DNA from 4 places in the Franzmannia qiaohouensis genome. Region 1 is predicted to be linked to each of the others. Evidence: predicted binding sites of a transcription regulator. Region 1 holds the regulator's gene; each other region holds the start of a gene.

Evidence for each region. Region 1 encodes sigma-54, which starts transcription at its own class of promoters, with help from an activator protein. Its sites were predicted from a motif close to TGGCACNNNNNTTGCTNT; they were not measured.
Region 2: QC821_RS03965 (CmpA/NrtA family ABC transporter substrate-binding protein) is a predicted target of sigma-54. The motif match lies at 3,055-3,072, and genes of this name have one in related genera.
Region 3: QC821_RS19305 (ANTAR domain-containing response regulator) is a predicted target of sigma-54. The motif match lies at 1,780-1,797, and genes of this name have one in related genera.
Region 4: QC821_RS19445 (NCS1 family nucleobase:cation symporter-1) is a predicted target of sigma-54. The motif match lies at 4,159-4,176, and genes of this name have one in related genera.

The regions. Positions count from the first base shown of each region.
Region 1 is NZ_JARWAM010000006.1:84,837-92,297, reverse strand. Features, by position in the region: gene rapZ (RNase adapter RapZ) at 1-96, opposite strand, end outside; gene QC821_RS09510 (PTS sugar transporter subunit IIA) at 176-664, opposite strand; gene hpf (ribosome hibernation-promoting factor, HPF/YfiA family) at 672-980, opposite strand; gene QC821_RS09500 (RNA polymerase factor sigma-54) at 1,092-2,504, opposite strand; gene lptB (LPS export ABC transporter ATP-binding protein) at 2,667-3,392, opposite strand; gene lptA (lipopolysaccharide transport periplasmic protein LptA) at 3,429-3,938, opposite strand; gene lptC (LPS export ABC transporter periplasmic protein LptC) at 3,935-4,525, opposite strand; gene QC821_RS09480 (KdsC family phosphatase) at 4,529-5,086, opposite strand; gene QC821_RS09475 (KpsF/GutQ family sugar-phosphate isomerase) at 5,098-6,078, opposite strand; gene QC821_RS09470 (calcium/sodium antiporter) at 6,149-7,084, opposite strand; gene QC821_RS09465 (ABC transporter ATP-binding protein) at 7,262-7,461, shown strand, end outside.
Region 2 is NZ_JARWAM010000002.1:389,007-396,467, reverse strand. Features, by position in the region: gene QC821_RS03975 (ABC transporter ATP-binding protein) at 1-671, opposite strand, end outside; gene ntrB (nitrate ABC transporter permease) at 688-1,548, opposite strand; gene QC821_RS03965 (CmpA/NrtA family ABC transporter substrate-binding protein) at 1,552-2,967, opposite strand; gene QC821_RS03960 (sigma 54-interacting transcriptional regulator) at 3,259-5,178, shown strand; gene QC821_RS03955 (efflux RND transporter periplasmic adaptor subunit) at 5,333-6,574, shown strand; gene QC821_RS03950 (efflux RND transporter permease subunit) at 6,574-7,461, shown strand, end outside.
Region 3 is NZ_JARWAM010000018.1:14,639-22,099, reverse strand. Features, by position in the region: gene QC821_RS19310 (nitrate reductase) at 1-1,492, opposite strand, end outside; gene QC821_RS19305 (ANTAR domain-containing response regulator) at 2,007-2,600, shown strand; gene QC821_RS19300 (CmpA/NrtA family ABC transporter substrate-binding protein) at 2,597-3,619, shown strand; gene QC821_RS19295 (NAD(P)/FAD-dependent oxidoreductase) at 3,887-5,221, shown strand; gene nirB (nitrite reductase large subunit NirB) at 5,218-7,461, shown strand, end outside.
Region 4 is NZ_JARWAM010000018.1:51,201-58,661, reverse strand. Features, by position in the region: gene QC821_RS19455 (peptidoglycan DD-metalloendopeptidase family protein) at 1-1,185, shown strand, start outside; gene codB (cytosine permease) at 1,235-2,482, opposite strand; gene QC821_RS19445 (NCS1 family nucleobase:cation symporter-1) at 2,589-4,100, opposite strand; gene QC821_RS19440 (nitrilase-related carbon-nitrogen hydrolase) at 4,718-5,584, shown strand; gene hydA (dihydropyrimidinase) at 5,607-7,049, shown strand; gene QC821_RS19430 (NAD(P)-dependent oxidoreductase) at 7,091-7,461, shown strand, end outside.

The sequences.
Region 1 (7,461 bases):
GAGGTTGTCGATGGCGTAGAAGCCCAGGTCTTCGAGGGCCTGCAAGGCAATCGATTTACCCGAGCCGGATCGGCCGCTGATGATCACGAGCTGCATGCTGCTCTCCTGCGCGAACCTGCGCTAAAACGTGCCGCCGACATGAGTCGCGGGGCTTCCAGGCGGCCCTGGCAAAGGCTCAGGGAGCGGGAGTATCGGGATGCTGGGCCTGACGGTCGATGGCATCCATCAGGGTATCATGAAGTTCACGCTGACTCTCGCAGTGGCGCAGTTTGGCGCGGGTCTCGGCGTCGTTCATCACGCCGGCGACTTCGGCGAGCAGTGCCAGGTGGGTGTCGTCGGCCTGTTCGGGAACCAGCAGCACGAACACCAGATCTACCGGGTCACCGTCGATGGCATCGAAGTCGACCGCTTCGCTGAGCTTGAGAAAGCCGGCCAGCGGCGTCTTGCAGTGGGGACTGCGGGCATGGGGGATGGCGACCCCGTTGCCGATGCCGGTACTGCCCAGCCGTTCGCGTCCGATCAACCGGCTGAAGACTTCCTGGCTGTCGAGGCTCGGGGTGTTCTGGGCAATGAAGGTGCTGAAGAATTCCAGCACCCGTTTCTTGCTCCCCCCGGGGACGCCGAACAGGGCGCGCTCGGGGGGCAGGATGGTTTGCAGAGTCATGGAGAAATCAGCGGACACCGGCGCCTTGGGCGCGGGCCTGAGCTTTTTCCTTGTGTTTGACCAGTTGGCGGTCGAGCTTGTCGGCCAGGGCGTCGATGGCGGCGTACATGTCCACGTCCTGGGCATCGGCGTGAATATCGGCCCCTGCGGCGTGCAGGGTGCAGGCGGCGTGCTGGCGCTCCTTTTCGATGGAAAGCGTGACCTGCACGGTGGTGATGTTGTCGTAGTGTCGTTCGAGGCGGGCAAGTTTCTCGTCGACGTAATCACGCAGCGATTCGGTCAGTTCAACATGGTGTCCGGTGATGTTGACTTGCATGGCACGCTCCTTTCCTGCGGGTGTCGCTTCGATTGTAACCCTTTTTGTGGCGCTGCATAGCCCCTGTGCCGGTGGATTTGATCAGCACCGATGTTGCAGGTTTTTTTACTGTCAGGACAGACGCTTGCGCTCGCTTGAGGGCGGGATGCCCATGGCTTCGCGATACTTCGCCACGGTACGCCGGGCGACCTTGATGCCGCTATCGGCGAGCAGGTCGACCAGCTTGCTGTCGGACAGCGGCTTGCGCGCCGGCTCCTCACCGATCAGCTTCTTGAGGCGCGCGCGGATCGCGGTGCTGGAGTGGGCGTCGCCCTCGCCGGCGCCGCCGACGTGGCTGGAGAAGAAGTACTTGAGCTCGAACACCCCGCGCGGGGTGTGGATGAATTTCTGGGTGGTGACACGCGAAATGGTCGACTCGTGCATCTCCACTGCCTGGGCGATGTCGGCCAGGATCAGCGGCTTCATGGCTTCTTCGCCCTGCTCGAGGAAGTCGAACTGGCGCGCCATGATCTCGCGACCGACCCGCAGCAGGGTGTCGTTGCGGCTCGACAGGCTCTTGATCAGCCAGCGTGCCTCCTGCAGGTGCTGCTTCATGAAGGCGTTGTCGTCGCTCTTGTCGGCGCGCTTGATCAGTGCTGCGTAGTCGGGCTGGATACGCATCCGTGGCAGCGCCTCGGGATTCAGCTCGATGCGCCACCCGGCCTGAGTATGGCGGGCGATCAGGTCGGGGATGACGTAGTCATTGCCGCTGTCGCTGAAGGCCTGGCCGGGGCGCGGGTCGAGGGTGCGGACCAGGGCAATGACGTGGTCGAGCTGGTCGTCATCGAGGCGCAGGCGACGCTTGAGCAGCTTGCGATCGTCGCCGGCCAGGGCTTCCAGGAACTGGCGTACCAGGCGCTTGGCCTGTGGCAGCAGCGGGGTGTCATCGGGCAGCACGCCGAGCTGCAGCATCAGGCATTCGCGCAGGTCGCGGGCACATACCCCGGTAGGCTCGAACTGCTGCAGGCGCAGCAGCACCTGCTCGACCTCGCTGACCTTGAGGCCGGCAAGCCCCTGGTCGCGCAGCCCGCCGCTGAGTTCGTCGAGGCTCGCCGCCAGGTAGCCGTTGTCATCGACGGCATCGATCAGGCTCTCGGCGATGATCCGCTCACGGTCGACCAGGTCGGTCATCGCCAGCTGCCAGGCCAGGTGGTCATGGAGGCTTTCACCGCTGGCGTTGCGCTCGAAGTCCGGCGCTTCGCCGCTGCCGCTGGGGGCCATGTCCTGGTAGGTGTCCGACCAGTCGCTGTCGACCGACAGCTCGTCGGGGATCTCGCTCGACCAGTCGTCCTCCTTGGCCTCGGCGACCTCCTGCTCGCCGAAAGCGTCGTCGAGCTCGAGCATGGGGTTGGACTCCAGCGCCTGCTGGATTTCCTGGCGAAGATCGAGGGTCGACAGCTGCAGCAGGGCGATCGCCTGCTGCAGCTGGGGGGTCATCGTCAGGTGGGTACCGACGCGCAGTTGCAACGAGGGTTTCATGGCCATGGGGGAGACGGCTTCGCTGACAAGTGAGCGATTACGTTAGCCCGCGTCGCGACCCCATGCAAGCACTATGGTATGAAATCTCTGCAATAAGCATGCCATGCGCAATTCGTGTGCCAGTTGTCAATAGCCCAGCGTGTTTTCATGGGCTTGAGGACGGTATTCTTAGAGCCGGAAGTCCTCGCCGAGGTAGACGTCGCGGACTCGCTGGTTATCGAGCACCTCGGTGGCGCTGCCCTCGGCGATGATCTGGCCGTCGCCGACGATATAGGCGCGGTCGCAGATATCCAGGGTCTCGCGGACGTTGTGATCGGTGATCAGTACGCCTATGCCGCGCGCCTTGAGCTGGCGGATGATGCCCTTGATCTCGCCCACTGAGATCGGGTCGACCCCGGCGAAGGGTTCGTCGAGCAGGATGAAGGTCGGCTCGGTAGCCAGCGCGCGGGCGATCTCGACCCGGCGTCGCTCACCGCCGGACAGGCTCATGCCCAGATTGTCGCGGATATGGGTGACATGAAACTCGCCGAGCAGCTGTTCGAGGCGCGCCTGGCGCCCGGCGCGGTCGAGGTCCTTGCGGGTCTCGAGGATTGCCATGATGTTGTCGGCCACCGACAGCTTGCGAAACACCGAGGCTTCCTGGGGCAGGTAGCCGAGCCCGGCCTGGGCGCGCTCGTGCATGGCCGCCCGGGACAGGTCGCGGTCGTCGATATGGACCTCGCCGGCGTCGGCCTTGACCAGCCCGACGATCATGTAGAACGAGGTGGTCTTGCCGGCCCCGTTGGGGCCGAGCAGGCCGACGATGCTGCCCTGGTCGATGGTCAGGCTGATGTCGTGCACCACCCGGCGGCGCTTGTAGCTCTTGGCCAGGTGTTTGGCGCGAAGGGTCGTCATGCGCTTGCCTTAAGTAGGGGAGCGAAGTGGCTCGAGTCAGTTCTGTTCGGGGTTGAGGGTCATGCGTACGCGCTGGCGCTCGCTGCCTTCGACCTCGGAGCGTGCCTGGACCACGCGGCGGTCGAGGAAGTACTCGACGTAGCCGCCGTCGAAGGTGTCGCGGGCCTGGTGCAGCTCGGCCTGGTCGATCAGCTCCACGCGGCGCGCGGCGACGTGGTAGATGATGGTGCGGCCCCAGCCGCGCATCAACTCTTCGTCGGGCTGTGGGCGCTGCTCGACGTAGGCGCGTTCGCCGGTGGCGGTGATGCGCGAGACCTCGCCGGCATCGTTGCGACGGATCTCGACGCGGTCGCCGGTGACCTGCAGCGAGCCCTGGCGGATATCCACATCGCCGGTGTAGACCGCGGTGCCGGCGCGGTCGTCGAGGTCGAGCTGGTCGGCGGTGACGTCGATGGGCTGGCTGGCGTCCTGGGTCTGGGCCAGGGCAGCGGCGCTTCCCAGCAACAGCCAGGCGGCCACTGCCAGGGTCAGGGATGATCGCCTCATGATGCGGGTTCCTCGGAGCCTTCGGGTGGGTGGTGGCCGCGTACGTTATCGGTCAGGCGCATGCGGTCTTCGTCGATCCAGGCGTCGAAACGTTCGCCGCGGGTCCACTGCGGCGGCTGATATAGGGTAGCAGTGGTCTCGCTGAAGGCGTGGCCAATATCGAGGTCGACGTGTAGCACGTTGGTCTCCAGCCGCCAGCCCTCGTCGGGGGCCTCCAGGCGGGCGTTGCCGGCCAGCGTCAGCCGCTCATTGCCAGGGCCGAGGGTGCCGACGTCACCGAAGCCGAACCAGGTGCGGCCCTCGCTGTCGAGCAGCCGGCTGACTGGCGTCTGGGTGCGGGTAATGTCGTCGTGGGGGGTGTGCACCAGGCGTGGCGTCACGAGCCGCTGGTGGGGCCGGCCTTGGGCGTCGAAGCGGGTCATGGTGGCGTCTTCGAGGTAGTAGTCGGGCTCGCCGGCGGCGTCGCGCGGCACCGGGCCGGGGCCGAAGCTGTCGCGCTGCTCGAACAGTGCCAGCACCCCGCCAAGCATCAGCAGGAGCAGCAGCAGCCAGAGCTTGTAGGAGGGGCGCGGCAGGCGGATGGCCATGGCTCAGCGCTTCCCGTGCAGGTAGGTGTCGACAACCGCGCCCCAGTGGCCCTGGGCCTGAAGCAGCGCATCGCAGATCTCACGCACGGCACCGTGGCCGCCGGGGCGCTGGGTAACCCAGTCGGCGTGGGCGCGAATGTAATCCGGCGCGTTGGGTACGCTGATGCCGAGCCCGGCACGCTTGATCGCCGCCAGGTCGGGCAGGTCGTCGCCGCCGTAGGCGACCTGTTCGAGTCCCAGGCCAAGCCGCTGGCACAGCTCGCGCAGCGCGGCGAGTTTGTCCTCGCGGCCCTGCAGCACATGGTCGATGCCCAGCGCCGCGGCACGCTGGCTGACCATCGGCGAGTCGCGTCCGGTGATCAAGGCAACCTCCAGGCCGGCCTGGCGAAGCAGCTTGACGCCGTGGCCGTCCTGGGTATGAAACGCCTTGATCTCTATGCCGTCGGCCTGGAAATAGAGGCGGCCGTCGGTGAACACGCCGTCGACGTCCAGCGCCAACAGGCGCACATGGCGGGCCTGGTCGATCAGTGCCGGGGGTAAGGCGGGGGTGTCGGGGCTCATTAAAAAACCTCCTAGATGACGCCGCTGGTGAGCAGGTCGTGCATGTGCAGGGCGCCCACCGGGCGGCCCTGGTCGTCGACCACCGCCAGGGCGGTGATGCGGTTGTCCTCCATCACGCGCACCGCTTCGGCGGCCAGTATCTCGGCGCCGATGCGCTTGCCGGGGCGGGTCATGACGTCGTCGACCTTGAGCGGTCGCAGGTCGGCATACTGATCGAGCGTACGCCGCAGGTCACCGTCGGTATAGACCCCGGCCAGCAGGCCCTGTTCATCGACCACGCAGGTGAAGCCGAGGCCTTGACGGGTAATCTCGAGCAGCGCATCACGCAGTGGGCTGCCGAGCGGCACCTGGGGCAGGCGGCTGCCCTGGTGCATCAGGTCGCCGACCTTGAGCAGCAGGCGTCGGCCGAGGCTGCCGCCGGGGTGCGACAGGGCGAACTCCTCGGCGGTGAAGCCGCGTGCCTCGAGCAGCGCCACCGCCAGCGCATCGCCCAGCGCCAGTGCAGCGGTGGTCGAGGAAGTGGGCGCCAGATCGAGGGGGCAGGCCTCGCGGGCCACGGCGGCATTGAGGTGTGCTTCGGCGTGGCGCGCCAGCGTCGAGCCGGGGCGGCCGGTCATGCTGATCAACGGCGTGCCCATGCGCTTGAGCAGCGGCAGCAGGGCGGTGACCTCGCTGGTCTCGCCGGAGTTCGAGAGTGCCAGGACCACGTCGCCGCGGGTGATCATGCCCAGGTCGCCGTGGCTGGCTTCGCCGGGGTGAACGAAGAAGGCCGGCGTGCCGGTGCTGGCCAGGGTGGCGGCAATCTTGCCGGCGATATGCCCCGATTTGCCCATGCCGGTGACCACCACGCGGCCGTTGCAGTCGAGCATCAGCTGGCAGGCGCGATCGAAATCGGCGTCGAGCTGAGCGCCGAGCGCGGCGATGGCCTGCTGTTCGAGGTCGAGGGTGCGCCAGGCGCTGGCACGAAACATGGAGTCAGGGGTATCGGTCATGGCGATGATTGTTGCCGGTTGTGGCGCGTGGCTCAAGTGTGGCGCTTCGCGCGAGATCAGTATTCAGTGCTTACAGACTCAGCGCCAGCCAGCCGAGATAGCCACCATACAGCACTGCCAGAACGCCGCCGGGCAGGCGTCCGATGGCGCCATGGCGCTGCCACAGCAGCAGTGCACCGAGCAGCAGGGTCAGGGCCAGCATGGTCGGGAAGTCGCGGCTGGCGGCGGCGGGGTCGATGGGGCCGGGGGCCAGCATGCCGGGAATCGGCAGTACCGCCAGCATGTTGAACAGGTTGGAGCCGATCACGTTGCCGATGGCGATGTCGTGATGGCGCTTGAGCGCGCTCGAAACGCAGGCGGCCAGCTCCGGCAGGCTGGTGCCGATGGCAACGATGCTTAGGCCGATGACCAGTTCGCTGATGCCGAAGCCGCGAGCCAGTTCGCTGGCGCCCCACACCAGCAGGCGCGAGCTGGCTACCAGCAGCAGCAGGGTCAGCGCCAGCCAGGCCAGCGCCTTGGGGAGCGTCATGTCCGGCACCTGGCCGGGTGCCTCTTCGTCGGGGGTGTCGGCACGAAACAGCCACCAGAGGCTGAAACCCAGCAGAGCGAGTAGAAACAGTGCATCGAAGCGCCCCAGGATGCCGTTGGCCAGCGCATAGCCGGCCAGCCCGGTGGCGCCCAGCAGCAGCGGCAGCTCGCGGCGCACGATCGAGAAGCGCACCGGGATCGGCGCCACCAGTGCAGTGATGCCGAGCACCAGGCCGATATTGGCGATATTGGAGCCCAGGGCATTGCCCGTGGCGAGATTGGGCACGCCGTCCAGGGCAGCCATGATCGAGACCAGGATTTCGGGTGCCGAGGTGCCCAGTGCAACGATGGTCATGCCGATCAGCAGGGTGCTCATCCCGGCGCGGTATGCAGTGGCGGCGGCAGCGCCGACGAAGCGGTCGGCGCTCCACAGCAGGCCGATCAGGCCGACCAGAATGGTGATCAGGGGTAGCAGCATGATGAGAGGTGGCGGTCCGATGCACGACTGATGAGAAGGCGCCAATTAAACGCGGCTTGGACCAGGGGTGCAAGGCACGGCGAGAAGCCGATGATGCATTGCCGCAACTCTCGCTGGCTAGCGCTGTCGCAGTTAGGATACGATGTTCGATAATTTTTCTCGACGAGATGGCACGCGATGAGTGATTCGCCCTTCGTGGTGATCGACGGCCTGCACTTCTCTCGCGGTGACAAGGAAATCTTCCGCGGCGTGTCACTAAGCATTCCGCGCGGCAAGATCACTGCGATCATGGGGCCCAGCGGCACCGGCAAGACCACCCTGCTCAAGCTGATCGGCGGCCAGTTGACTCCGGATGCCGGGCGGGTGGAGATCGACGG
Region 2 (7,461 bases), on a different contig from region 1:
TCGGCGATACGCGCCTCAGGGCCGTTGGTCATCAGGAAGATACGATCGGCGAGCAGGATCGCCTCGTCGACGTCGTGGGTGATCATGAACACCGTCTGCTGATCCTGGCTCCAGATCTTGATCAGCTCGTCCTGGATGACGCCACGGGTCAGGGCGTCCAGCGCCCCGAACGGTTCGTCGAGCAGCAGCAGCTTGGGCTTGGTGGCGAAGGCGCGGGCGATACTCACTCGCTGGCGCATGCCGCCGGAGAGCTGCGCTGGCTTGCGGTCCACCACGTCCTTGAGGCCGACCATCTCGAGATAGGCGAGGCTATGCTCGGTGACCTTGGCGTCGCTCCACTCCTTCCAGCGGGCGCGTACGCCGAAACGCACGTTCTCCAGCGCCGACAGCCACGGCAGCAGGCTGTAGTTCTGAAACACCACGCCGCGCTCGAGGCCCGGGCCATCGATCTCCTTGCCCTCCATCACCATGGCGCCGTCGCTGAACTGATCGAGGCCGGCCAGGGCGTTCATGATCGTCGACTTGCCGCAGCCGGAGTGGCCGATGATGCAGACGAACTCGCCTTTCTCGAGCTGGAAGCTGACGTTCTCGAACACCGTCAGGTCGGGCTCGCCCTTGGCGCCTGGGAAGCGCTTGGCGGCTTGCTGGACTTCTACGAAGGCGTGACTCATGTCTCTCTCCTCAAGGTTATTCCTGGTAGGCGACCAGCTTGGCGACGGCACCGAGGGCCAGGTCGAGCAGCATGCCCACCACGCCGATCAGCAGGATCGAGAAGATCACGCTGGTCAGGTCGAGGTTGTTCCACTCGTTCCACACGTAGTAGCCAATGCCGGTGCCGCCGACGAGCATCTCAGCGGCGACGATCACCAGCCAGGCGATGCCGATGGAGATGCGCATGCCGGTGAGAATGGTCGGTGCCGCGGCGGGCAGGATCACCTGGAAGGCGGTCTTGAGCGGCGACAGCTCATGGGTGCGCGCGACGTTGACCCAGTCCTGCCTGACCCCGGCTACGCCGAAGGCGGTATTCAGCAGCATTGGCCAGATCGAGCAGATGAAGATCACGAAGATCGCCGAGGCCTGGGCGTCGCGGATGATGAACAGCGCCAGCGGCATCCAGGCCAGCGGCGAGATCGGTCGCAGCACCTGGATAAAGGGGTTGAGCGCCTTGTAGGCCAGCGGTGACATGCCGATCAGGAAGCCGATAGGGATCGCGATCAGCGCCGCGGCGAAATAGCCGGTCAGTACCCGGAACAGCGAGTAGCCAAGCTGGATGCCGATGCCCTTGTCGTTGGGGCCGGCATCGTAGAAGGGATCCGACAGCTGCTCCCAGGCGCGCACCACGATCGCCGAGGGCGGCGGTACGCTGGCGGTCTCGTCGGCGCCGGCCATCAGCTGCTCGTACTCGCTGAGTTCGCCGCCGCCAGCCCCCAGGATCGGCGCGCGGTTGAGGCCCTCCCAAAGGCCGACGAACAGCGCCAGCAGCAGTACGGCAAGGATGCCGGCGCGGACGTTGAGGCTGAAGTTCCACTCGGTGGTCGTGCGGTCCATGAGTTAGCTCCTGCGGATGTCGAAGCTGTCGAGATAGGCTTCGGGATCGGTGTAGTCGAAGGTCTTGCCCATGATCTGGTAGTTGCGCGAGGTCTCTTGCGGGGCCTCGTAGCCCAGCTCGCGCATCACCTCGCCGGCTTCGCTGGCCAGGAACACATCGCGGGCCACCTGCTGGTAGTCGACATCGCCGTCGATATAGCCCCAGCGCTTCATCTGGGTCAGGATCCACACCGCCATGGAGTGCCAGGGGAAGGGGTCGAAATCGATGCGGTCGGGGACGTCGCGCACCTCGCCCAGGCCGTCGGCGAAACGCCCGGTCAGGACCTGCTCGATGACGTTGACCGGCTGGTTGAGGTAGTTGGTGGGGGCAATGGCCTCGGCGATCTCGGAGCGGTTGGCAGGGTCCGAGGAGTACTGGGTGGCGTCGATGATCGCCCGCAGCAGCGCGCCGTAGGTATTGGGGTTCTCGCGGGCGAAGGTGGCGCTGGTGGCGAAGGCGCAGCACGGATGACCGTCCCAGATCTCCTGGGTCAGCAGGTGGATGAAGCCGATGCGCTCGTAGACCGCACGCTGGTTGAACGGGTCCGGTGACAGGAAGCCGTCGATGTTGCCGGCGCGCAGGTTGGCGACCATCTCGGGCGGCGGGATGACGCGGATCTGGATGTCCTGGTCGGGGTCGAGGCCGTGCTCGGCGACGTAGTAGCGCAGCAGGAAGTTGTGCATCGAGTACTCGAAGGGCACGCCGAAGGTGAAGCCCTTCCACTGCTGCGGGTCGCGCTTGTCCTGGTGGTCGAGGTGCAGCACGATCGCCTGGCCGTTGATGTTCTCGATGGCCGGGGTAATGAAGGAGCGGCGACTGGAGCCGGCGCCGAGGCTCATCGCCAGCGGCATCGGTGACAGCATGTGCGCGGCATCGAAGGTATCGTTGAGCGAGTTGTCGCGGATCAGCGCCCAGCCAGCGGTCTTGATGACGTTGACGTCGAGGCCATAGCGCTCATAGAAACCCATCGGGTGGGCCATGATGATCGGTGTGGCACAGGTGATGGGAATGAAGCCGACGTCCAGTTCGGTCTTCTCCAGCGGGCCAAGATCCTCCTTGACCGCCGCCTTGATGGCGTCCATGGGGAACAGGCTGGCCAGCGCGGCGGCCACGGTGCCGCCGCCGACCAGTTTCATGAACTGGCGGCGATGCATATCGCTATGGCCGAACATGCCGCGCACCAGCGCGCTCTCGACCACGCGATCCATCATCTCCTCGCTGTTGGCGGGCTGCGCAGCGTCGCGCTTGGTGCCATCGGAGGCGAGGCGTGCCGCGGCGTCGTGGCGGCAGTCGTGGCAGTCGCAGTGGCGGCCATGAATCAACGACTGGCGATGATCGAAGGGGTTGCCCAGGCTGTTGTGTTCGTTGTGATCGCTCATGTTGTTGTTCACCTCATGGAAGCAGTGGGACGTCGGGATGCGCCGCGGTGGTGCAGTAGCGGGAGTTACGGCGACGCTAGGACAACCATTGCCAGGCCCGTGCCAGTTACCGCCAAGGAACAGATAGTCGTTGTCATACAGTGGGTTGGCGGTACTGGATGGCGTCCGGGAGGGAGTGGTCGGTAATCACGAAATTTCGTCATCTACGATATTTCGTTGGTTTTTATACGAAATATCGTCACTGGCGCGGGTTTTGTATGACCTTGGGCATGTGCCATTGAGGAGCCCGCCATGCCCCCTGTATCGCCCCTGCATCAGCGCGTCTTCCTGCAATCGCCCCAGGCCATGCTGGTGGTCGATCCGTTAGCCGATCAGCTGCTGGAGGCCAATCCCGCCGCCAGCCGCCTGCTGGGCGGTGACGCCGAGGCGTTGGCAAGCCGGCCAGTCAGCCATTTCCTGGGCGCATCGCTGCCGCTGTGGGTGAGCTTTACCGATGAGGTGCTGACCCGCTCGCCGGGCTGGTCGGATGACCTGGTGGTGCTCGACCTGGCCCGCCAGCCGCACAACGTCGAGGTATTCGGCCAGCGCCTCGACGATGGCCAGACGCTGCTGTTGACCCTGACCGACCGCGACCAGGCAGAGCAGCGCCGTGCCAAGGCCGACCTGCGTCGCCAGCACCGCCGCGGCCACGTCGGCTGGGAGCGGGTCGAGCAGGTCTTCGAGCGTATCGAGCGCCAGAATCAGCTGATCCTGGGCGCCGCCGGGGAGGGGATCTACGGCCTCGACGCCGAGGGCAAGACCACCTTCGTCAATCCCGCCGCCGAGCGCATCCTGGGCTGGAGCAGCGACGACATGGTCGGTCACGATGCCCACCTGATGTTTCACCACACCCACGCCGACGGCAGCCATTTCCCGGTGCAGCAGTGCCCGATCCACGCCTCGTTCAGCGACGGCCAGGTGCATCGCGTCGACGACGAAGTGTTCTGGCACAAGAACGGCGAGGCGATCCCGGTGGAGTACACCAGCACGCCGATCTTCGAGATGGGGCGGTTGGTGGGGGCGGTGGTGCTGTTCCGCGATATTCGCGAGCGCAAGCGCGCCGAGCAGCAACTGCGCGACGCCCTGGCCGAAGTCGAGTCGCTCAAGCAGCGTCTCGAACTCGAGAACCAGTACCTGCAGGAGGAGATCAAGGCCGAGCTCAACCACCGCGAGATCGTCGGCGAGAGCCCGGCGGTGGTGCAGCTGATCCGCCAGATCGCGCTGGTCGCGCCCACCGATGCCAATGTCCTGATCAGCGGCGAGTCGGGCACCGGCAAGGAGCTGATCGCCCGCGCCATTCACGTCGGCAGCGAGCGCAGCGACCGGCCGCTGATTCGCGTCAACTGCGCGGCGATTCCCCACGACCTGTTCGAAAGCGAGTTCTTCGGCCATGTGAAGGGCGCCTTCACCGGCGCCGTCAACGATCGGCCGGGGCGCTTCGAGCTGGCCGATGGCGGCACCCTGTTTCTCGACGAGGTGGGCGAAATTCCGCTGGCGCTGCAGAGCAAGCTGCTGCGGGTGCTTCAGGATCAGCAGTTCGAGCGGATTGGCGGCAATCGCACCCGCGAGGTGGATGTGCGGGTGATCGCCGCCACCAACCGCGACCTGCGCGATATGATCGAGGCCGGCGAGTTTCGCGAGGACCTCTATTTCCGCCTCAATGTCTTCCCGATCGAATCGGTGCCGTTGCGCAGCCGCATCGAGGATGTGCCGCTGCTGGCCCGGCACTTCCTGCAGCGCGCCTGCCAGAAGTTCAACAAGCCGGGGGTGAGGATCCCGCCGGCCCAGCTGCAGATCCTGCAGCGCTACCCCTGGCCGGGTAACATTCGTGAACTGGAGAACGTCATCGAACGCCAGGTGATCGTTACCCAGGATCGGCGCCTGATGTTCGACGACCTGCTGCTCGGCGAGCCGCCGAGCCCGCGCCGTGAGCCATCCGAGCCGGCGGTCACGGCAGCTGATGCCAGCGCGCCGCTGCCGGAGCAGGAACTGTGCCGCCGCCAGCGCGACAACGCCATCGCCGCGCTGCAGCGCTGTGCGGGCAAGGTCTCGGGCCGCGATGGCGCCGCCGAGCTGCTGGGCCTCAAGCCGACCACGCTGTTCTCACGGCTGCGCAAGTGGGGCGTCGAGCCGCGTGACTATCGCCGCCGTGACGCCGCGAGCGATGCTTGACCTCAAGTATGGTTAAGCCGCTAGGGTGCCGGCTGTTCACATAAATTGACCTGGTACAAGCCTGGCATACATACATGAATGTAACTATAATGCGCACCTTTCCCGGTGGCTCGAGGACGGAGCCACTTATACGTTTCACACCTGGAGGCACCTCATGCGACTGGCACCCCGAGCGGGCGTGACCCCGATTCGAACCCTGCTGTTGGCAGGGCTGATCAGCGTAGGCTTGGCGGCCTGTGGTCAGAACGGCGAGGATGAGGAGGGGCCTCCGGGCGGCGAGGCGGGTGGGCCACCGCCGACCACGGTATCGGTGATCAGCGTCGAGCCGCGCGACGTCGAGGTGGTGCAGGAGTACGCCGGGCGCGCCCGCGGCTCGCGTGAGGTCGAGGTGCGAGCCCGGGTCGAGGGGATCCTGCAGGAGCGCCTCTATACCGAGGGCCAGGTGGTCGAGGAGGGCGAAGCGCTGTTTCGCATCGACCGCGAGCCCTACGAGATCGCGCTGCGCCGCGCCGAGGCCGAGCGGGCCAATGCCCAGGCCGATCTCAACCAGGCGCGCCGCGAGTGGCAGCGGATCTCGTCGCTGTTCGATCAGAACGCGGTCAGCGAGCGCGAGCGTGATACTGCCCTGTCGGGACGCGAGCTGGCCGAGGCGCGCTATGCCCTGGCCGATGCCGGCGTCGCCGACGCCCAGCTCAATCTCGACTACACCGAGGTCACCGCGCCGCTGGCGGGGGTAACCGGGCTCGAGAGCTTCCCGGAGGGCAGCTTGATCGATCGTGGCCAACTGCTGACCAGCGTCACCCAGCAGGATCCGATCCACGTGCGCTTCTCGCTGCCCGAGAACGATGCCGCCCTGCAGCGCACCGCGCGCCGGGCGATGGCCGCCAGCGGTGCCGAGTCGCCCCGCGAAGCGACGCTGATCCTGCCTGACGGCAGCGACTATGACCAGGCTGGCCAGGTCGACTTCACCGACAGCACCATCGACCCGCGCACCGGCAGCGTGTCGGCGCGGGCAGTCTTCCGCAACGCCGACGGCGAGGTGGTGCCGGGGCAGTTCGTGCGTGTGCGGGTGGTGGTGCAGACCCTCGAGGATGCCTTCCTGATTCCGCCCCAGTCAGTTGGCCAGGGCGCCGAGGGCCCTCAGGTATTCGTCGTCGACGACGACGACAAGGCCCAGGCGCGCAGCGTACAGCTGGGGCCAGTGCAGCAGGGCCAGCAGATCATCATTGGCGGCCTCGAGCGCGGCGACCGGGTGGTGGTCAACGGCCAGGTGGCACTGCAGGACGGCATGGATGTCTCGGCGTCGGAGATCGAGGACGACGAGGAGGCCGCCGAAGAGGCCGAGCAGTCGGCGTTCGACGCTGAACAGCAAGTCCCCGATGACGAGGAGGCGTGATGCTCAGGTTCTTCATTGACCGGCCGATCTTCGCCTCGGTCATCTCCATTGTCATCGTGCTGGCGGGGCTTGCCGCGCTGCGCGCACTGCCGGTGGAGCAGTACCCCGACGTGGTGCCACCGCAGATCGTGGTGCAGGCCAACTACCCCGGCGCCAGCGCCGAGGTGCTGTCCGAGGCGGTGGCGGCGCCGCTCGAGCAGGAGATCAACGGCGTCGACGACATGATCTACATGGAGTCGAGTGCCACCGATGCCGGCAGCCTGCAGATCACCGTCTCGTTCGAGATGGGGACCGATCCTGACCAGGCGGCGATCAACGTCAACAACCGCGTGCAGGCTGGCCTGGCGCGGGTGCCGCAGCAGGTCCGCGACCAGGGCGTGCGGGTCGAGGCGCGCTCCACCAATATCCTGATGGTGCCGGTGATGTACTCGCCGGACGGCAGCCAGGATCCGCTGTTCATCTCCAACTATGCGCTGCTCAACGTACTCGACGAGCTGGTGCGTATTCCCGGGGTTGGCGACGCCTCGCTGTTCGGTGCCCAGGACTACTCGATGCGGGTGTGGCTGTCGCCGGACAAGCTGTCGCAGTTCGACCTGACGCCGTCCGACGTTGCCGCGGCGATCCGCGAGCAGAACGCCCAGTTCGCCGCCGGCCAGCTGGGCGCCGAGCCCTCGGTGGACGACCAGGCGTTCACCTTCACGGTGACCACCCGCGGCCAGCTCTCCGACCCGGAGGAGTTCGAGAACATCATCCTGCGCGCCGACGAGGATGGTGGCAGCCTGCGCCTGGGCGACGTGGCGCGGGCCGAGCTGGGGGCCCAGAACTACGCTTTCTCGGCCACCTATAACGGCCAGAACGCGGTGCCCATGGGCATCTACCTGCAGCCT
Region 3 (7,461 bases), on a different contig from region 1:
GCCGCTTGGCGACCTCGCACATGATCCACCAGTCGTGGCGTGCATCCCCGGGGGGCGGCAGCAGGCCGCGCTGGCGCGAGATGCAGCGCTCGGAGTTGGTTACGGTGCCGTCCTTCTCCGACCAGCTCGAGGCCGGCAGCACGATATTGGCATAGGCCAGCAGGTCGGTGTCGGTCACGCACTCGGAGACGATCACCAACGGGCACTTGGCCAGTGCCGCGCGCACCCGGGCGGCGTCCGGCAGGCTCACCGCCGGGTTGGTGGCCATCACCCACAGCGCCTGGACCTCGCCGCGCTCGATGGCGCTGAACAGCTCGACGGCCTTGTGCCCCGGGCCCTCGGGCAGGGTCGGCGTCAGCGACGCAGTGCGCCAGAAGCGGGTCACCCGGTCGATGGCGCCGGGGGTGTGGTAGTCCATATGTGCGGCCAGCTGGTTGGCCAGCCCGCCCACCTCGCGGCCGCCCATGGCATTGGGCTGGCCGGTGATCGAGAAGGGGCCGGCACCAGGCAGGCCCAGCTTGCCGCCGGCCAGGTGGCAGTTGATGATCGCGTTGCACTTGTCGGTGCCGCTGGAGGACTGGTTGACGCCCTGGGAGTAGAGGGTGACCACGTGCAGCTGGCTGGCGAACCAGTAGTAGAAGGTCTCCAGCGCCTCGGCGTCGAGGTCGCAGTCGGCGGCCACCGATTCGAGGTCGCTGGCCTCCTCGCGGGCCGCGGCCAGCGCCTCGTCGAAGCCCTGGGTATGGCGCGTGAGATACAGCTTGTCCAGCTTGCCCTTGGCCGCCATCCAGCTCAGCAGGCCATTGAACAAACGCGCGTCGCTGCCGGGCTTGAGCCCCAGGTAGAGGTCGGCGATCTCGCAGCTGTCGGTGACCCGCGGATCGATCACCACCACCCGCATCAGCGGATTACGGGTCTTGGCCACCTTGATGCGCTGATAGAGCACCGGATGGTTCCAGGCCAGGTTGGAGCCCACCAGCACCACCAGCTCGGCCTCCTCGAGGTCCTCGTAGCAGCACGGCACCGCATCGGCGCCGAAGGCACGCTTGTAGCCGGCCACCGCCGAGGCCATGCACAGCCGCGAGTTGGTATCCAGGTGCGGCGTGCCGAGAAACCCCTTGAACAGCTTGTTGGCGACGTAGTAGTCCTCGGTCAGCAGCTGGCCGGAGAGGTAGGCCGCCAGCGCCTGATTGCCATGCTCGGTGCGGATCGCCGTGAGGCGGCTGGCCACGGCGTCCAGCGCTACGTCCCAGTCGACCTCGGCGCCATCCACCCACGGCCGGGTCAGGCGCCCCTGCTGGCCCAGGGTCTCGTGCAGCGCCGAGCCCTTGACGCACAGCCGCCCATAGTTGGCCGGGTGCTGGCGATCCCCTTCCACGGCGGTTATCGCCCCACCCTCGATGGTTGCGGTCACGCCACAGCCTACCCCGCAGTAGGGGCAGGTGGTCTTTGCTCGATCGCATATCGGCGCTGAATCATCGGCCTGATACATGGTGACTCCTCGTTTCGCCGCCGCCCGATGCAAGGGCTAAAACGCAAAAACGCCCACTATCGGCATCTGGGGATGCCGATAGTGGACGTCGTCGTCGGGTGAGGGCCGGCGTTGGCCCTCGGCAATTATCTATGCTGTAGTCATAGTGCTAGGCATACACCAAGCAAGCGCCATGCCAGCTAGGCCCTGCCCTACCGCCACTGCCCGGCGGGCCGGGCCGGCCGGCGAGCCGACGACACCGCCGCGGATCGCCAGCGGCGGCGCTGATCGCACCACAGCATTGCGCTTGGCCTGGGTTTTGCACCAGTATGACGCGGCGCAGCAGCCTGCCGAAGGCACTCGACGCCTCCCACCGGCAGCGTGCGCCGCCCCGCCGGCCACGGAGAGGGCGTTTGCAAAAGAGGCGAACGAAGACGAGTGCAGCCCTTTTGCAGACGCTCACTGGGCCGACGTGGAATATAACTTGCAGTACCTAAGTACGTGCGCCTCAACCACTGCTAGACGAGCCCACACCATGCCCCCAGCGCTTGATGTTCTACTGGTCGATGATGAAGAGGTGCGCGCCGCCATGGTCGAGGAGGCGCTGGTCAGGGAAGGTCATCGGGTGATCTGCCACCTCAAGAGCCCTGCCAGCCTCAATGAGATGGTGGCCAGGCATCAGCCCGACGTGGTGATCATCGACATGGAGTCACCGGACCGCGACATTCTCGACAGCATGACCCAGCTCAACCGCGAGAACCCTCGCCCGGTGGTGTTCTTCGCCGACCATCACGACCCCGAGACCATGCAGTCGGCGCTCAAGGCCGGGGTCAGCGCTTATGTGGTCGATGGCCTGGCCCAGGGGCGGGTCGAGCCGATCATCGAGGTCGCCATCGCCCGCTTCGAGGCGTTCCAGGCGATGCGCCAGGAGCTCGACCGCACCCGTACGCAACTCACCGAGCGCAAACGCATCGAACGTGCCAAGGGGCTGCTGATGCGCCACCAGAGCTGTGACGAAGAGCAGGCCTACCAGATGCTGCGCAAGCTAGCCATGGACCGCGGCCAGCGCATCGCCGAGGTCGCCACAAGCGTCATCGATATCCTCGAACGACTAGAGAAAGGCTTATGAACACGCTTCCTCCGGCCGAGCTGCAGCGCCTGCAGCTGGGTTTTATCCCGCTGCTCGACTGCGTGCTGCTGGTGGTCGCTCGCGAGCGCGGCCTGTTTGCCGATCAGGGCCTCGAGGTCACGCTATCGCGCCAGAACGCCTGGTCGACGCTGCGCGACAAGGTCGCCGCCGGGCTGCTCGACGGCGCCCATATGCTGGCGCCGATGCCGCTGGCCATGAGCCTGGGGCTGGGGCGCGCGCCCTGCGATACCCTGGCGCCGATCACCCTGAGCCGTAACGGCAACGCCATCGTACTCTCCCAGGCGCTGGCCGACGCCTGCACGGCGGGCCTGGGCGACGACCCGGCCGCCAGCGCCAGGGCGCTGGCCGGCTACCTCACCGCCGGTGGCGAGCGGCCGCGTCTGGGCATGGTCTACCCCCACTCCTGCCAGCACTATCAGCTGCGCCAATGGCTGAGCCTGGGTGGCATCGATGCCGATCGCGACGTGGAGCTGGTGGCGCTGCCCCCGCCGCGCATGGTCGACGCCCTGCAGCAGGGCAAGATCGACGGCTTCTGTGTCGGCGAGCCCTGGGGCAGCCTCGCCGAGCACCGCCAGGTCGGTCGCATCGTCGCCAGCGGTGCCCAGCTGTGGCCGGAGCAGCCGGAGAAGGTCCTCGGCGTGACCCGCTCCTGGGCGAATCGCTACCCGGCAACGCTAGCCCGGCTGATTCACGCGCTGATCGCCGCTAGCGACTGGCTCGCCGAGTCGCCGGCCAATCGCCTGCAGGCCCGCGACTGGCTGGCCCTGCCGCCCTACCTCGACCGCTCGGTGGGCCATCTCGAGACCCTGCCCATCGACGCCCCGCCGCTGCGGCAGCGGCTCTGCGGCCGCGATATGCTGCGCCCCGACCCTGCGTTTGCCGAGCTGCTCGCCGAACAGATCGACCAGCAGCTGCGCGATCAGGGGCAGCAGCTCGATCTCGCCACCCTCGGCGAGTGTTACAGCGCTGTGCATTTCGACCGCGCCCTGCACCACTGACGTGCAACTGGCCCCGTCATGGGGCCAGCTTCCCCCCTGCACCACACCTCCAGTCGACTGAAAATTCTACCAAAAGACGAAATTACCGCCGATTGGCAGGCGCTTTGCTTTAGCTAGAGCAACGCAATATTCGGCGGCATCGCGGTCGCCCGACGGTCAATGGCGACCGTCACCACCGGACACAGACGTCTTGGCTTCCTGCTCCAGCAGGACGCCGAGGCGTCTTTTTTTTGGCCGCATGCTCCAGTCATCGAGGAGTCGACCGACATGACACTAACGCCCCAAGCCCCCATGCCTGAAGGTCCTGGTCGCCGCGACCGGGTGCTGATCATCGGCAACGGCATGGCCGGCCAGCGGCTGGTCGAGGCGCTGCTGGCCCGGCCCGCGCCGCCGTCGCAGATCACCGTGATCGGTGCCGAGTCGGTGCCGGCCTATAACCGCATTCTGCTCTCGCCGCTACTCGCCGGCGAGCTGGACCACGCCGCCCTGACCCTGCGCGACGCCGACTGGTATGCCGAGCAGGGCGTCGAGCTGATCCTCGGCGACCGCGTCGAGCGTATCGAACGCCGGGCGCGCCAGGTGATCACCGCCAGCGGACGCCGGCTCGACTACGACCGCCTGGTGCTGGCCACCGGCTCGCGCCCGGCCATGCCCCCGGTGTCCGGCATCGATCTCAAGGGCGTCCACGGCTTTCGTGACCTGGAGGACGCCGCCACCCTCACCGAGTGCGCACAAGGTGGCGGCAGCGCCGTGGTGATCGGCGGCGGCCTGCTCGGCCTGGAGGCCGCCGAAGGGCTGCGCAAGCGCGGTATGGCGGTCAGCGTGCTGCAGCGCGCCTCGCGGCTAATGAATCGCCAATTAGATGTCACCGCTGCCGGGCTGCTCGAGGCTGAGCTCACCAGCCGCGGACTCACGGTCATCACCGACGCCCGGGTGGCCGCCGTCGAGGACGACGGCCACGGCCGGGTCGCCGCGGTGCGCCTCGACGATGGCCGCCGCCTGGCCACCGACTGCGTGGTAGTGGCCGCGGGGATCACCCCCAACGCCGAACTCGGCCGCGACGCCGGGCTCGACAGCGACCGCGCCATTCTCGTCGATGCCCACCTCACCACCAGTGACCCGGCGATTCATGCCCTCGGCGAGTGCTGCCAGTTCGAGCAGCACACCTACGGACTGGTCGAGCCGATCTGGCGCCAGGTCGAGGTGCTCGCCGCCCATCTCGCCGGCGAGGCGGTCGGCGGCTACGTCGAGCAGCCCAGCGCCACCAAACTCAAGATCAGCGGCGTGTCGCTCTACGCCTTCGGCCCCATCGAGGCGGCCCCGGAACACGACGTGCTCAGCTACCACGACCCCGAGCGCGGCGACTACCGCCGCCTGCTGCTGCGCGATGGCCGCCTCGAGGGCGTGGTGCTCTACGGCGATACCCGCATCGGCCCCTGGGCCTTCGAACAGGCCCTGGCCGGCAGCGACCTCAACGCCTGCCGCCAGGCACTACTCTTCGGCCCGGCCGACGTTCAGGCGCTGCTCGATGCAGCCGCCGAGGATGCCGACCGCGCCGCCGATACCGCTCATCAAGAACGCCCCGTCGAGGAGGCCGCATGACTACCCCCGCATCCACCAAGCAGCGCCTGATCATCATCGGTAACGGCATGGTCGGCCACCACCTCGTCGAGCAGCTCGTCGAGCAGGGTGCCCTCGAGCGCTACCAGGTCACGGTGTTCGGCGAGGAGCGCCACCTGGCCTACGACCGCGTGCACCTCTCGGAGTACTTCAGCGGCCGCGACGCCGACTCCCTGGCGCTCTCCACCGCCGACTACTACGCCGAGCACGGCATCGAGCTGCGCCTCAACGAGGCGGTATTTGCCCTCGACCGCGAGGTCAACGAGGTGGTCACCGACCAGCATCGCTACCCGTATGACCGGGTGGTGCTGGCCACCGGCTCCTTCCCCTTCGTGCCGCCGATCCCCGGCAACGACCGCGAGGGCTGTCTGGTCTACCGCACCCTCGAGGATCTCGATGAGATCCGCGCCGCGGCCGAGAAGGCCAATACCGGCGTAGTGGTCGGCGGTGGCCTGCTCGGCTTGGAAGCTGCCAACGCCCTGCGCGGCCTGAACCTGGACACCGCAGTGGTCGAGTTCGCCCCGCGGCTGATGCCGATGCAGGTCGACACCGAGGGCGGCGAGCTGCTGCGCGAGAAGATCGAAACCCTCGGCGTTCAGGTCCTCACCGACCGCGCCACCCAGCGCATCGAGGACGGCGATACCGCCCGCCATCGCATGGTGTTCCAGGACGACAAGATCCTCGAGACCGACCTGATCGTGTTCTCGGCGGGCATTCGCCCCCGCGACGAGCTGGCCCGCGACTGCGGCCTGGACGTCGGCGAACGCGGTGGCGTGGTGATCGACGACCAGTGCCTGACCAGCGATCCACAGATCCTCGCCATCGGTGAAGTGGCGCTGTGGAACCAGAGCATCTTCGGTCTCGTCGCCCCCGGCTACCAGATGGCCAAGGCGGCGCTGTCGACGCTGATGGGCGGCGAGACGCGCTTCCAGGGCGCCGACATGAGCACCAAGCTCAAGCTGCTTGGCGTCGACGTCGGCTCCATCGGCGATGCCCACGGCAACCAGAACCCCGGCGCGCGTAACTTCCGCTACCTCGACCAGATCAAGCAGGAGTATCGCAAGCTGGTGGTCTCCAGCGACGGCAAGCAGCTGCTTGGCGCCATGCTGGTGGGCGACAACGGCTACTTCGACACCCTGATGCAGTACTACGACAACGGGCTCGAGCTCCCCGAGGACCCCGCCTCGCTGATCCTGCCGAGCAGCGAAGGCGCCCCGGCGCTAGGCCCGGACGCGCTGCCGGAAACCGCCACCATCTGCTCGTGCCACAACGTCACCAAGGGCGATATCTGCGCCACCATCGACGCCGGCGCGGTGGACCTGGCCACGGTCAAGGGCGACACCAAGGCCAGCAGCGGCTGCGGCGGCTGTGCCGCACTGCTCAAGAGCGTGGTGGACCACGAGCTGACCGCCCGCGGCGTCGAAGTCGACCAGTCGATCTGCGAGCACTTCGCCCACACCCGCCAGGAGCTCTACGACATCGTCCGCGTCGAGGGCATCAAGACCTTCGGCGAGCTGGTCGAGAAACATGGCCACGGCCTCGGCTGCGATATCTGCAAGCCGGCGGTGGCCTCGATCCTTGCCTCCTGCTTCAACGAGCCGATCACCGACGCCGCCCATGTGCCGCTGCAGGACACCAACGACACCTTCATGGCCAACATGCAGAAGAACGGCACCTACTCGGTGGTACCGCGCATCGCCGGCGGCGAGATCACCCCGGACAAGCTGGTGGTGCTCGGCCAGGTGGCCCAGAAGTACGGCCTCTACTCCAAGATTACCGGCGGCCAGCGCATCGACCTGTTCGGCGCCCGCCTCGAGGACCTGCCGGATATCTGGGGCGAGCTGATCGAGGCCGGCTTCGAGACCGGCCACGCCTACGGCAAGTCGCTGCGTACCGTGAAATCCTGCGTCGGCAGCACCTGGTGCCGCTACGGCGTGCAGGACAGCGTGGGCATGGCGATTCAGCTCGAGAACCGCTACAAGGGCCTGCGCGCGCCGCACAAGATCAAGTTCGGCGTCTCCGGCTGTACCCGCGAATGCGCCGAGGCGCAGAGCAAGGACATCGGCATTATCGCCACCGAGCACGGCTGGAACCTCTACGTCTGCGGCAACGGCGGCATGCGCCCGCGCCACGCCGAACTGTTCGCCACAGATCTCGACGACGAGCAGCTCTACCGCACCATCGACCGCTTCCTGATGTTCTACGTGCGCACCGCCGACCGC
Region 4 (7,461 bases), on a different contig from region 1:
GATGGTGACGTATTTCTCGATGAAGAGTTGGTAGCCGAACAGGCCTACGTGCCCGAATGGGAAACCTATACGGTGCAGCAAGGCGATACCTTTGCCGTCATGGCCCAGCAGACGCTGGGTCTTGGCTACAGCGAAGTGCTGCAACTGCTCGACAAGATGCCCGACCGCAATGTCCTGACCCGTTGGCGGGCCGGGCACAATTTCGACTACCAGCTCGACGAAGACGGACAACTCCTGGCGCTGCGCGTGATGAAGAATCCGCGCAGCGGCTTCTTGATAGAGCGCGACCCCGAGACCGCGTTCGAGATATCCAGCATAGAGAAAGCCGGCGAGCCCACCCAGCGGATGTTCGCCGGCACCGTCAGCGGTAGCTTCGGGCGCTCCGCCGAGGCCACCGGCCTTTCCGCTTCCGAAGTCGCCCAGCTGAGCAATTTGCTGGAGAAGAAACTCGACTTCCGCCGCGACACCCGTCGCGGCGATCGTTTCCAGGTACTGGTAGAGTCCGACCTGATCGATGGCCAGAGTCTCGACTCACGTGTGCTCGCGGTAAAATACGAGGGCGCCCGGATGGACCTGACGGTCATCCGCAATAGCTCCGACAACCGCTTTTACACGCCGGAAGGTTACAGCCTCGACCCTGCCTTCGATCGCTACCCCTTCGACGGCAACTATCGTATGAGTTCGTCGTTCAACCTGCGCCGCAAGCATCCGGTCACCGGGCGCGTCAGCCCGCACTACGGCACCGACTGGGCGATGCCGATCGGCACCTCGATCCATGCCCCCGCCGACGGCCGCGTGGAAAAGGTCGGCAATCACCCGCTGGCCGGGCGCTTCATCGTGGTTCGCCACGATAACGGCTACCGCACCCGCTACCTGCATCTCTCCCAGCCGCTGGTCAGCCGCGGTGATCGCGTCAGCATGGGCGAAACCATTGCCAAGTCGGGCAACACCGGACGCAGCACCGGCCCGCACCTGCACTACGAGGTGATCGTCAATGGTAACCAGGTCGATCCGATGCGCGTCGACCTGCCCGAGAACCAGAGCCTCGAGGGTGACGCCCTGGCCGCCTTCCAGCGTGAGTCCGAGCGCCTGCTGGCAACCCTCGAAAGCGGCGAAACCGGCACCGTCATCGCCAGCACCAGTGCCGGCGAACCCGAACCGCGCCGCCCTGGCGACGACAGCTAGACTGCCGAGCTTGACCCACGACGCCCCGCCCTGCGGGGCGTCGTCGTTTCTAGGCCTTGGCCGGCAGCGTCGCAGTGCCGAAGCGCAGCAGCAGCGCATAGCTCAGCACGGCCACCAGCACGCCCACCAGCGGCGGCAGCAGCGGCGAGAGATAGGCGGCCAGCGAGCCCAGCGCATAGGCCAGCAGTCCCACCCAGTGAAAGGCCGGCAGATCCGCTGACTCGAGAGACGGATAGCGCCCTTTATGGCGCAGCCAGAAATCGGCCATGATCACGCCGCCGATGGGTGGGATGAAGGTGCCCAGCAGCACCAGGTAGGGAATCAGCAGGTCGTACATGCCGCCGACTGCCAGCAGCGTACCGATAGCGGCACCGACCACGGTCACCAGCCGTCGACGGGGCGTGCGTAGCAGGTTGCAACCGGCCACGGCGAAGTTGTAGATGGTGTTGTCCTGAGTGGTCCAGATATTCAGGAACAGCATCAACACCGCCAGCACCACGAACCCTTGCGCCAGCATCACGTCGACGATGTCCGCCTGCTGATAGATCAGCGCGCCCAGCGCACCGGTTAGCACCATCAGCCCGTTGCCGACACAGAAGGCCGCCAGAGTGGCGATCACCGCGATTTTCGGCGAACGCGCGAAGCGGCTCCAGTTGGTCGCCTGGGTCCCACCACTCACGAAGGTGCCGATGATCACCGTGACGGCCGCGGCAAAACTCATGCTGCCAGTGGGCGTCTGGCCTAACAGGCCGCTCAACCCGCCAATATCGTGCATGCCGGTATAGAGGCTGATCAGGATGAACAGCAGCATGGCCGGCACGGCAAAACGCGACAGCCAGTCGAGACCGCGATAGCCGATCATCGCAGTAATGCAGAAGGCCATGCCGAACACCACCATCAGCGGGATCTCCATCCAGCCGGGCAGGTTAGTGGTTTGCACCAGGATCACCGCGATGGTGGCCGTCCCCCAGGCGTACCAGCCGATCTGGGTGAAGCCGAGCAGCAAGTCGGAGAGCTTGCTGCCAAGCTCACCGAAGCAGAAGCGCCCCATCAGTACCGAGTTGAGGCCGCTGCGACAGGCGATATACGCCAGTGCCGCGGCATAGCCGCCAAGCAGCAGGTTGCCGATGGTGATCACCCATAGCAGCTCACCAAAGGTGAACGCCGTGCCCAGCGAGCCGCCCGCCCACATCGTCGCCGTAAAGAAGGTAAAACCCAGCAGCACCATGGTCGTCGAGAGCAGTCCTTTGCGGCGACTTGCCGGTACGGCGCTGAGCGGATAATCGGATGTTTTCATTGTTAGCTCCGGAATGAATGAAATGCCCGTCTAGCGGGAAGGCCGACACGACAGCGCCCCGGGCTGATGGCCGGGGCGCGGCGCGTGCATTACTCGAACGACGCTATCAGGGCATGCGTTCGGGCTCGATGGCCGCAGCCGTCGCCGACACGTTCACCGGCGACATCACCTGGCTTGCCACATAGTAGATCACGGCACCCAAGGCCGAGCCGGTAAACCAGCCGTAATCGTAGAACCAGTACATGGTGCCGGTCAGCAGCGATATCACGGTCAGTGCGACGGGAATGCCGAAGGCGACGAAGCCAGGCCAGTTGACCGCCGGATAAGCGCGCCCATCCTGATACAGGCTCGGCACATCGAGCCGCTGGCGCTTGATCAGGAAGTAGTCCACCGCCATGATCCCGGCGATGGGCCCCAGCAGGCTCGAATAGCCCAGCAGCCAGTTGGAGTACATCTGCTCGAGCGACACCCCGGCGGTAATCACCCCGGCCTTCTGCAGCAGATCATAGCCCATCAGCAAGACCCCCACGGCGCCGGTGATCAACACCCCGCGGGTCTGGTCGACCAGCTTGGGCGCCACGTTCTGGAAGTCGTTGGTGGGCGAGACGATATTGGCGGCGGTATTGGTCGAGATGGTCGCAATGATGATGAACAGCATGGCGAGAGCAACCCAGAACGGGTTGTCGATCATGCCGATCAGACTCACCGGGTCGGCCACGGTCTGCCCCACCAGCGACTCGGACGCCGCCGTCATCACCACCCCGAGGGCAGCAAAGAAGAACATGGTCATGGGCAAGCCCAGCACCTGGCCGACGATCTGATCCTTCTGGCTCTTGGCGAAGCGGCTGAAGTCAGGAATGTTGAGCGACAGCGTCGCCCAGAAACCCACCATCGCGGTAAGCCCGGCGAAGAAGTAGCCGTACACCGGCGCGCCTTCCGGGCGCGACGGGGGCTGCGCCAGCAGCTCAGTCATCGACATATGCGGCCAGGCCCAGAACATCAGGCCCACGGCGACCGCCAGCAGCAGCGGCGCGGCCAGTGTTTCGAGCCACTTGATCGACTCGGCGCCGCGAATCACCACATACAGGTTCATGGCGCCGAAGACGAAGAACCCGACCACCTCACCCAGGCCACCCAGCGCCTGCCATGGGGGAAAGATCGTCGACAGCAGCAAGTGAATCGCGAGCCCGCCGAACATGGTCTGCACCCCGAACCAGCCACAGCCGACCAGTGCCCGCACCAGACACGGCACATTCGACCCCAGGATGCCGAACGATGAGCGCAGCACTACCGGAAACGGGATCCCGAACTTGGTACCGGGAAAGGCGTTCAGCGTGAGCGGTATCAGCACCACCACGTTGGCCAGCAGGATCGCAAACAGCGCCTCGCCGACACTCAGGCCGAAATAGGCGGTTAGCACACCGCCCAGGGTATAGGTGGGTACGCAGATCGACATGCCCACCCACAGGGCGGCCACGTTCCATTTCGACCAGGTGCGTTCATGCGCCTTGGTCGGCGCGATATCAGCATTGAAACGTGGACTGTCGCGGACGTCATCGCCCTCCTCGAGCTCGATCAATCCTTGCCTATCCACCATCCTCGATGCCTTGACGGTCATTGTTGTTCTCCTCGTCACTTGTGTCGTCACAACGCCTGGCGGCGTACGTGTCAGATGCAACGCAATAAGCGTGCCCAGTTGCGCCATTAGCAACGCATGACGCCACTGCCAGCCTCGCCACAGGGCACTCCCAGGGCCTTCAACTCAATGATTTTTGTGAAAAACTGTCTTTGCTGACAGCTTAATTGGCGTCGTCATAGCGAAAGAAAAAGCAAACTACGTTGTCATCTCCTTCACGCTTCATGACAGGCTAGTCAGTTTTCATAATGGTTCAAGATTCATTATCTAGCTAACAAAAGCCCGCGGAAATAAATCACAACCTACTGTTATAAAAGAAAAATATAGGAAATATGCGTTTGTCCATTATGGTGCAGAGAATCACCAAAATGGGGATGTCGCGGCATATAACCATAAATAAAACTTTCAATACAATGACTTATAGACAAACTGGCCAGGTGGAAAAAAAGTTCTTGCAGGAACCTGTCGATGCCGACTAGCTTAAAACAGCTGTCTTATGAGTCAACTTTAATAACAACCCAGATCGTGCCTTGGACCCTCCCCGCACCACCACGGCAGGGAAACCGTCCTGACAACAAACACAAGATGAGTGAAATGCCATGCAGAAGATGAAGATCGGTCTGATCCAGATGGCGCTGAACACCAGTACCGACCTGGAACCAGACGCCATTCGCGACGCCATGAACGACGCCCACCTGCCGTTGATCCAGCAGGCCGCCGATGCCGGCGTGCAGGTGCTGTGCTTTCAGGAAGTCTTCAACCAGCCCTACTTCTGCCCCAGCCAGGACCCCAAGTGGTATGCCGCTGCCGAGCGGGTACCCGAGGGACCGACCTGCCAGATGATGCAGAAGCTTGCCGCCAAGCACCGCATGGTGATGATCGTGCCGGTCTACGAGGAGACGGTGACCGGGATCTACTACAACACTGCAGCGGTCTTCGATGCCGACGGCAGCTATCTCGGCAAGTATCACAAGACCCATATCCCCCAGGTCGCCGGCTTCTGGGAGAAGTTCTACTTCAAGCCCGGCAAGTCGGAGTGGCCGGTATTCGATACCGCCTACGGCAAGATCGGCGTCTACATCTGCTACGACCGCCACTTCCCCGAGGGCTGGCGGGCGCTGGCACTCAACGGTGCCGAGGTGATCTTCAACCCGTCGGCCACCGTCGCCGGCCTCTCCCAGTATCTGTGGGAGCTCGAACAGCCGGCCTCGGCCGCCGCCAACGGCTGCTTCATCGCCGCCATCAACCGCGTCGGCACCGAGGCGCCCTGGAACATCGGCGAATTCTACGGTTCGAGCTACATCGTCAATCCGCGCGGCAAGATCGAGGCCCAGGCCAGCGACAAGGACGACGAGCTGCTGATCCATGAGATCGATCTCGATATGGTCCGCGAGGTGCGCAACAACTGGCAGTTCTTCCGCGACCGCCGCCCGGATGCTTATGCCCGGTTGACCGACGGCGAATGATCCCGACACCAGGAGACGCACCATGAGCCTATTGATTCGCGGTGGCACCGTGGTCACCGACAGCGACACCTACCGCGCCGACGTCCTCTGTGATGACGGCAAGATCCAAGCCATCGGCAGCAATCTAGAGGCGCCGCAGGGCGGCGAGGTCATCGACGCCGAGGGCATGTACGTGATGCCCGGCGGCATCGACCCACACACCCATATGCAGCTCCCCTTCATGGGCACCGTGGCTAGCGAGGATTTCTATACCGGCACCGCCGCGGCGCTGGCCGGCGGCACCACCTCGATCATCGATTTCGTGATCCCCCAGCCCGGTCAGTCGCTGCTCGAGGCATTCGAGACCTGGCAGGGCTGGGCGGAAAAGGCTGCCACCGACTTCGCCTTCCACGTCGCCATCACCTGGTGGGACGACAGCGTGCGCGAGGAGATGGGCACCCTGGTACGCGACCACGGCGTCAACAGCTTCAAGCACTTCATGGCCTACAAGGGCGCGATCATGGCCACCGACGACATCCTGGTGGAGAGCTTCTCGCGCTGCCTGGAGCTCGGCGCGGTGCCCACCGTGCACGCCGAGAACGGCGAGCTGGTCTACCACATGCAGCAGAAGCTGCTGGCCGAGGGCATGACCGGGCCCGAGGCGCACCCGCTGTCGCGGCCGCCCCAGGTCGAAGGCGAAGCGGCCAGTCGCGCGATCCGTATCGCCAGCACGCTGGGCGCGCCGATCTATCTTGTTCACGTCTCCACCAAGGACGCCGTCGACGAGATCGCCTATGCCCGCCAGCAGGGTCATCCGGTCTACGGCGAGTGCCTGGCCGGCCATCTGGTGCTCGACGACAGCGTCTACCTGGATACCGACTGGGGACGCGCCGCGGCCCACGTGATGAGCCCGCCGTTTCGCCCCAAGGGCCATCAGGAGGCGCTGTGGCACGGCCTGCAGTCGGGCAACCTGCAGACCACCGCCACCGACCACTGCTGCTTCTGCGCCGAGCAGAAGGCCGCCGGCAAGGACGACTTCACCAAGATCCCCAACGGCACCGCCGGGGTCGAGGACCGCATGGCGGTACTCTGGGAGGAGGGGGTCAACAGCGGCAAGCTGTCGATGCAGGAGTTCGTGGCGCTGACCTCGACCAACACCGCGCGGATCTTCAACCTCTATCCGCGCAAGGGCGCGGTGCAGGTTGGCGCCGACGCCGACCTGGTGGTGTGGGACCCCAAGGGCACCCGCACCATTTCAGCCGAGACCCATCACCAGAACGTCGACTTCAACATCTTCGAAGGCAAGACGGTACGCGGCATCCCGCGTCACACCGTCAGCCAGGGCAAATGGGTGTGGCGCGACGGCGAACTGCGCGCCGAGCGCGGCGCGGGCCGCTACCTCAAGCGCCCCGCCTACCCCGGCGTGTATGAGCTGCTCAAACGCCGCGCCGAGCTCAATGCGCCAAAGCCGGTGAAGCGCGGCTAGGCAGGCCCCTGACAGGCCCACAACAACAACGAGGTGTTACCGTGAAACATGACCTGACCCATCTGCCCCGGGCCGGCGATACCGTTGCCGGCCGCCCGGGCACATCGCCTGAGGCGCTGGAGGCCAACTTCAGCGACCTGCATCCGCCGCTGAACCCGCGCCAGGCGATGATCGAGAGCCAGCGCTGCCTGTACTGCTATGACGCCCCTTGCGTCGAGGCGTGCCCGTCGGATATCGACATCCCACGCTTCATCCGCCAGATCAGCGAGGACAATATCGACGGCGCTGCGCACACCATCCTCGAACAGAACATCCTCGGCGGCAGCTGTGCCCGGGTCTGCCCCACCGAGATCCTCTGCGAGCAGCGCTGCGTACGCAATCACGATGCCGAGTGCCAGCCGGTGCTGATCGG